One region of the Streptomyces sp. NPDC023481 genome, then DNA from elsewhere that is predicted to be linked to it. Evidence: predicted binding sites of a transcription regulator. Region 1 holds the regulator's gene; the other holds the start of a gene.
The links. The regulator HspR, encoded in region 1, represses chaperone genes until heat shock. The targets are predictions, from matches to a motif close to TTGAGNNNNNNNNNCTCAA.
Positions count from the first base shown of each region.

Region 2: the regulator HspR is predicted to act here: its motif matches at 1,871-1,889, upstream of lon (endopeptidase La).

Region 1 covers NZ_JBVHJE010000001.1:11,276-14,681, forward strand. Annotated here, with positions in the region: gene grpE (nucleotide exchange factor GrpE) at 1-296, shown strand, start outside; gene dnaJ (molecular chaperone DnaJ) at 330-1,502, shown strand; gene ACZ3ZD_RS00070 (heat shock protein transcriptional repressor HspR) at 1,507-1,971, shown strand; gene ACZ3ZD_RS00075 (fibronectin type III domain-containing protein) at 2,024-3,406, opposite strand, start outside.
Region 2 covers NZ_JBVHJE010000017.1:58,129-61,534, reverse strand. Annotated here, with positions in the region: gene lon (endopeptidase La) at 1-1,848, opposite strand, end outside; gene ACZ3ZD_RS28835 (rhomboid-like protein) at 1,964-2,728, opposite strand; gene ACZ3ZD_RS28830 (spermidine synthase family protein) at 2,903-3,406, shown strand, end outside.

The DNA.
Region 1 (3,406 bases):
CCGAGTCGCTGGAGACCGTCGCGGCCAAGATGGGTCTGCAGCAGTTCGGCAAGGAGGGCGAGCCCTTCGACCCGACGATCCACGAGGCCCTGATGCACAGCTACGCGCCGGACGTCACCGAGACGACCTGCGTGGCGATCCTGCAGCCGGGGTACCGCATCGGCGAGCGCACCATCCGCCCCGCGCGGGTGGCCGTCGCCGAGCCGCAGCCCGGCGCCCAGACCGTCAAGGCCGAGGGCGCCGACGAGGACGCGGCGGCCGACGAGAAGGACAACGGTGGCCCGGAGGAGGGCTGACGTAGACACCGGACGGAAGGAGGGACGTCGAGGATGAGCACCAAGGACTTCATCGAGAAGGACTACTACAAGGTCCTCGGCGTCCCCAAGGACGCCACCGAGGCCGAGATCAAGAAGGCGTACCGGAAGCTCGCGCGCGAGTTCCACCCGGACGCCAACAAGGGCAACGCCAAGGCCGAGGAGCGCTTCAAGGAGATCTCCGAGGCGAACGACGTCCTGGGCGACCCCAAGAAGCGCAAGGAGTACGACGAGGCGCGCGCGCTGTTCGGGAACGGCGGCTTCCGCCCCGGTCCCGGAGGGGCCGGCGGCTCCTTCAACTTCGACCTGGGCGACCTCTTCGGAGGAGCGGGCGGTGCCCAGGGCGGAGGCTTCGGCGGCGGACTCGGTGACGTCTTCGGGGGCCTGTTCAACCGCGGTGGTACGGCCACGGGACGTACCCAGCCGCGGCGCGGCCAGGACATCGACACCGAGGTCACGCTCAGCTTCACGGAGGCCATCGAGGGCGCCACGGTGCCCCTCAGGATGTCCTCCCAGGCGCCCTGCAAGGCCTGCTCGGGCACCGGCGACAAGAACGGCACACCGCGCGTGTGCCCGACCTGCGTCGGCACCGGTCAGGTCGCGCGGGGCTCCGGCGGCGGCTTCTCGCTCACCGACCCCTGCCCCGACTGCAAGGGCCGCGGCCTGATCGCCGAGCACCCCTGCATGGAGTGCAAGGGCAGCGGGCGTGCCAAGTCGTCGCGGACCATGCAGGTCCGCATCCCGGCGGGCGTCACCGACGGGCAGCGGATCCGGCTGCGCGGGAAGGGCGCGCCCGGCGAGCGCGGCGGCCCGGCCGGCGACCTGTACGTGGTGGTCCACGTCGGCGAGCACCCGGTGTTCGGCCGCAAGGGCGACAACCTGACGGTGACCGTCCCGGTGACCTTCACCGAGGCCGCCCTCGGCGGCGAGGTCCGGGTGCCGACCCTCGGCGGGCCGCCCGTCACCCTGAAACTGCCGCCCGGCACGCCCAACGGCCGCACCATGCGCGCCCGCGGCAAGGGCGCGGTCCGCAAGGACGGCACCCGCGGCGATCTCCTGGTCACCGTCGAGGTGAGTGTCCCGAAGGACCTGTCGGGGAAGGCTCGTGACGCACTGGAGGCGTATCGCGAGGCGACCGCGGGCGAGGACCCGCGGGCGGAGCTGTTCGAGGCCGCGAAGGGAGCTTGAGAGTATGGACGGCCGTCGACGCGGTGACAATTTTCGTGGGCCGTACGAACTGACCGAGGAAACCCCGGTCTACGTCATCTCGGTGGCGGCCCAGCTCTCCGGACTCCACCCGCAGACGCTGCGCCAGTACGACCGCCTGGGCCTGGTCTCCCCCGACCGCACCGCCGGCCGGGGCCGCCGCTACTCGGCCCGCGACATCGAACTGCTCCGGCAGGTGCAGCAGTTGTCGCAGGACGAGGGCATCAACCTGGCCGGCATCAAGCGCATCATCGAACTGGAGAACCAGGTGGCCGCGCTCCAGTCCCGCCTCGCGGAGATGCAGGCGGCCCTGGACGGCGCGGCGGCCGCGATGCAGCAGCGCGAGGCCGCCGTGCACGCCTCCTACCGGCGCGACCTGGTGCCGTACCAGGAGGTCCAGCAGACCAGCGCGCTGGTGGTGTGGCGGCCGAAGCGGCAGCAGCAGGACTGACGCGCGCACGCGCACGAAGAGGGGCCCGGACACCGGGCCCCTCTTCGTGCGGTCAGCCGGCGGTCGTCGGCTCGGTGCCGTTCTCGTCCGGCGGGGTGCCCAGCTCGGTCGCGACGACCACGTTCGCCTCGCCGGTCAGCTGGTAGCGGGAGTTCCAGTTCGTGTCCACGGCGTCCACGAAGAAGCAGCGCTCCTCGCCGTCCGGGGTGGACGTGTACCGGTAGGACGTCTCGTCGGGCATCAGCCAGGTGTCCTGGGACGCGGAGCAGACCCGCTCCTCGCCGTCGCTCAGGATCCGGCCGGCGTAGACGGAGTACCGGTGCAGGTCGGGCGCCGGGTTCTGGTCCCAGGTCAGCTCGAAGCCGTAGTCGGTGGGGGTGACCTTCAGCCCGGTGACGAGGGGCGGCGGGGTGTCGTCGCGGCGCTTGGCGGCGAGGGCGGCCGAGCGGGCCGACTCGTTGCCGGCCGCGTCCACCGCGGTCACCCGGTAGTAGTACGTGGTGCCCACCGCGGCCGAGGCGTCCCGGTAGGACAGGTCGTCGGTGCTGCCCAGGCGGGTGTAGGTGCCGTTCGCGGTCGCCGCCCGGTACACCCGGTAGGAGGTCGCGCCGGTCGTGTAGGACCAGCCGATGCGCAGGCCGTCCTTCTCGGAGGGGTCGGTGACCGTCAGGGCGGCCGGCGAGCCGGGCGCGGTGCGGTCGGCGGTGGTGACGGGTTTGTCCGCCGTGCCCGCCGACTCGTTGCCGGCCCTGTCGTAGGCGCGGACCTCGTAGTAGTACGTGTCGCCGGTCACCGGGAGGGTGGTGTCGGTGTACGTGGTGGCGGTGGTCGTCGCCAGCGGCTTCGCCTCGTACGGGAAGCCCTTCACCCGCCGGTAGATGCGGTAACCGGCGAGGTCCATCCCCTTGTTGCCCGACCAGGTGACCTTCGCCCTGCCGGTCGCGGAGTCGTACGTCGCCGTGGCGCCGGCGGGCACCAGGGGCTCGACCTTGTCGATGTCGGGCGAGGTGCGGGGCGTGTAGGCGAGGGAGACGTTCGCGGCGCCGGTCCAGTTCACGTAGTCCACGCGGAGCGTGTGCTTCCCGGACGGCACGGTGACGTTGACGGTCTTCTTCCGGGTCGTCGAGACGTTCTTCCAGAGGTCGACCTCGCGGGTGCCGTCCAGGTAGACCCGGATGCCGTCCTGCGCGGCGGCCGTGAGGGCGAAGGGCCCGCCGGAGCCGAAGTCGCGGGTCACGGTCCAGCGGACGCCGAAGTCGTCCCTGGGCAGGCCGACGGCGGGGGCGCCGGTGCCCCACTGCTCGGCGACCGCGCTGTCGCAGTCGGTCTTCTTCGGGGTGCCGGAGAGCGTGGTGTTCGCGAAGAACTGGCGGGTGTAGACCGGCGAGGCGCAGTTCGTGGCGGCGGACGCGCTCGGGGAGAGCGTGCCCAGCAG
Region 2 (3,406 bases), on a different contig from region 1:
GGTCGCCACACCGGGTACGGCCGTACGGCGCTCGGCCGGGTCCTGGGCGGACTCGGGCACGTGGTGCGGCCGGCCGATCAGGGCGCGCAGCTCGCCGTCGGTGACGGTGAACGGCAGCTCCCGCTCGCCCAGTTCGTGCTGGGCGGCGATCTTCCGCAGCAGCCGTGCGAGGGACCGCTCCAGGGTGCGCACACCCGCCTCGCGGGTGTACTCGCCGGCGAGCTTGCGCAGCGCGCTCTCGTCGAGCGTGACCTCGCCCTCGTCCAGACCGGCCCGCTCCAGCTGGCGCGGGAGCAGGTGGTCGCGGGCGATAACGACCTTTTCGTCCTCGGTGTAGCCGTCCAGGCGGACGATCTCCATCCGGTCGGCGAGGGCCTCCGGGATCGCCTCCAGGACGTTGGCGGTGGCGAGGAAGACCACGTCGGACAGGTCGAGTTCGACCTCCAGGTAGTGGTCCCGGAAGGTGTGGTTCTGCGCCGGGTCGAGCACCTCCAGGAGGGCGGCGGCCGGGTCGCCCCGGAAGTCCGAGCCCACCTTGTCGATCTCGTCCAGCAGGACCACCGGGTTCATCGACCCGGCCTCCTTGACGGCGCGCACGATCCGGCCGGGCAGCGCACCGACGTACGTGCGGCGGTGACCGCGGATCTCGGCCTCGTCGCGGACGCCGCCGAGGGCGACGCGGACGAACCTGCGTCCCATGGCGTGGGCGACACTTTCGCCGAGACTGGTTTTTCCGACCCCAGGGGGGCCGACCAGGGCGAGTACGGCGCCCCCACGCCGGCCGCCGATGACGCCCAGGCCCCGGTCGGTGCGCCGCTTGCGCACGGCCAGGTATTCGGTGATGCGCTCCTTGACGTCCTCCAGGCCGGCGTGCTCGGCGTCGAGGACCGCCCGGGCGCCCTGGATGTCGTAGGCGTCCTCGGTCCGCTCGTTCCACGGCATCTCCAGGACGGTGTCCAGCCAGGTGCGGATCCAGGAGCCCTCGGGCGACTGGTCGGAGGCGCGCTCCAGCTTGTCGACCTCCTTGAGGGCGGCCTCGCGGACCTTCTCCGGCAGGTCGGCGGCCTCGACGCGGGCCCGGTAGTCGTCGGACTCCTCGCCCTCCTTCTCGCCGTTCAGCTCGCGCAACTCCTTGCGGACCGCCTCCAGCTGACGGCGCAGCAGGAACTCGCGCTGCTGCTTGTCGACGCCCTCCTGGACGTCCTTGGCGATGGTCTCGGCCACGTCCTGCTCCGCGAGGTGGTCGCGCAGCTGCTGGGTGGCGAGCTTGAGCCGGGCCACCGGGTCGGCGGTCTCCAGCAGTTCGAGCTTCTGCTCGGTGGTGAGGAACGGCGAGTAGCCGGAGTTGTCGGCCAGCGCCGGCACGTCGTCGATGGCCTGGACGCGGTCCACGACCTGCCAGGCGCCGCGCTTCTTCAGCCAGGTGGTGGCGAGCGCCTTGTACTCCTTGACCAGCTCGGCGACCTGGCCGGGCAGCGGTTCCGGGACGTCCTCCGCGACGCGGGCGCCCTCGACCCAGAGCGCGGCGCCGGGGCCGGTGGTGCCGGCGCCGATGCGCACCCGGCTCCGGCCGCGGATCAGGGCCCCCGGGTCACCGTCGGCGAGCCGGCCGACCTGCTCCACCGTGCCGAGGACGCCGGTCCTGGCGTACGTGCCGTCGACGCGTGGCACCAGCAGCACCCTGGGCTTCCCGGGTTCCGAGCGGGCGGCGGCCTGCGCGGCCTCCACCGCGGCCCGCACCTCGGCGTCGCTCAGGTCCAGCGGAACCACCATCCCGGGCAGCACGACCTCGTCGTCGAGCGGCAGCACGGGCAGGGTCAGCGTGAACGCCGATGACTCAGCAGCCATGATCTCCCCTTAGGCAGTCAACTTGAGCTATGCCGACTCAATGTTCCGGCGTCGCGGAATGTTCCCAGGCGGGTGTTCGCTGTGAGCGATCATGTGCGCCCGAGGGGGGCGGGGGTCAGGCGGACCGGTGCCAGCGCCGGACCAACGGCCACGTCGACACGCCCGTGACCAGCGCGATCACATGGCCCCAGTCGGTCAACGGGTCCGTGTAGGCGAACAGGTCGGTCAGCAGGACCCCGGCCGTCAGGCCCAGGGCGGTCCAGCGCAGCCGGGGCCGGAGCAGGCCCGCGAGGGCGCCGAGGCTGGCGGCCACGCCGAAGCTGATGCCGTAGTCGAGTCGGTGCAGCGAGGTGCCGGGCAGGTGGCCGGCGAGGACGGCGAGGCCCACCGGCACCTCGGTGGCGAGGGTGGCCAGGACATGGCCGAGCAGGAAGACGCCGGCGGCCCGCGCTCCGCCTATCCGCCGCTCCAGCGCGGTGAGCACCAGCACGAACAGGACCGCGTACGGCGAGAGGACCCCGCCCGCGATCCACAGGGCGCTGGCCAGCAGCACCGGCACCGGCGTGCGCACCAGGTGGACCACGTCCGTGCTGGAGCCCTGGTGCAGGGCGTGCACCAGGGCGGGGTCGGCCAGGGCCGCGACCAGGGAGGTGACGGCCAGGACGGCCGCGTAGGCGAAGGTGAACGGGGTGCCGGCCGGGGTGGGCAGCGGGAGGGACCGCCAGGCGGGGGCGGGGGCCGGGACGGGAACGGCAGCGGTCACGGCGGCCGGGGCCGGGGTGCCGGTGCGCGGGCGAGGCCTGCCGGCCGGCAGGCCGACCGGCACCGGTACGGCGGCCGTACCGTCCGGGAGGGAGGCGTCCGGCGCAGGGCCCGTCATGCCGCGTTCCACGCTGAGGCGCTCCTTCCGTTCAGGCCCCACCCTTCGTCCTCGGCGTGTCGCTGTCTATGACCGGGGCCACGCGGGAGGGGATTCTCAGCAACCTCTCACCCGCGGCCGTGCGTCATCCGCAATTCACGTGAACGCCGGGCCCTGTTCGAGCAGGATGGGCTCATGACTGCCGTGTACGACACTCCCGTGGTCCTGGACCGGCGCGACGGCCCGTACGGCGAGGTGGTGCTGCGCCGGCACGGCGCGCTGCTGCAGATCATCGCCAACGGCTGTTTCCTGATGGACACCTCCGACGGGCGCTCGGAGCGGCTGCTGGTCGACGCGGCCCGCGCCGCGCTGGACGGCCGGCCGGCGCCGGGGCTGCTGCTCGGCGGGCTGGGCGTGGGCTTCTCGCTCGCGCACGCGGCCGCCGACCCGCGCTGGGGACGGATCACCGTGGTGGAGCGGGAGCCCGCCGTCGTCGACTGGCACCGGGACGGCCCGCTGGCCGAGGTGTCGGCGGGCGCGCTCGCCGACCCGCGGACCTCGATCGTGGAAGCGGACCTCCTCGCGTACGTCCATGAGACATCGGACACGTTCGACGCGCTGTGCCTCGACATCGACAACGGCCCCGGCTGGACCGTCACGGAGGGCAACGACGGCCTCTACGCACCGGCCGGACTCGCC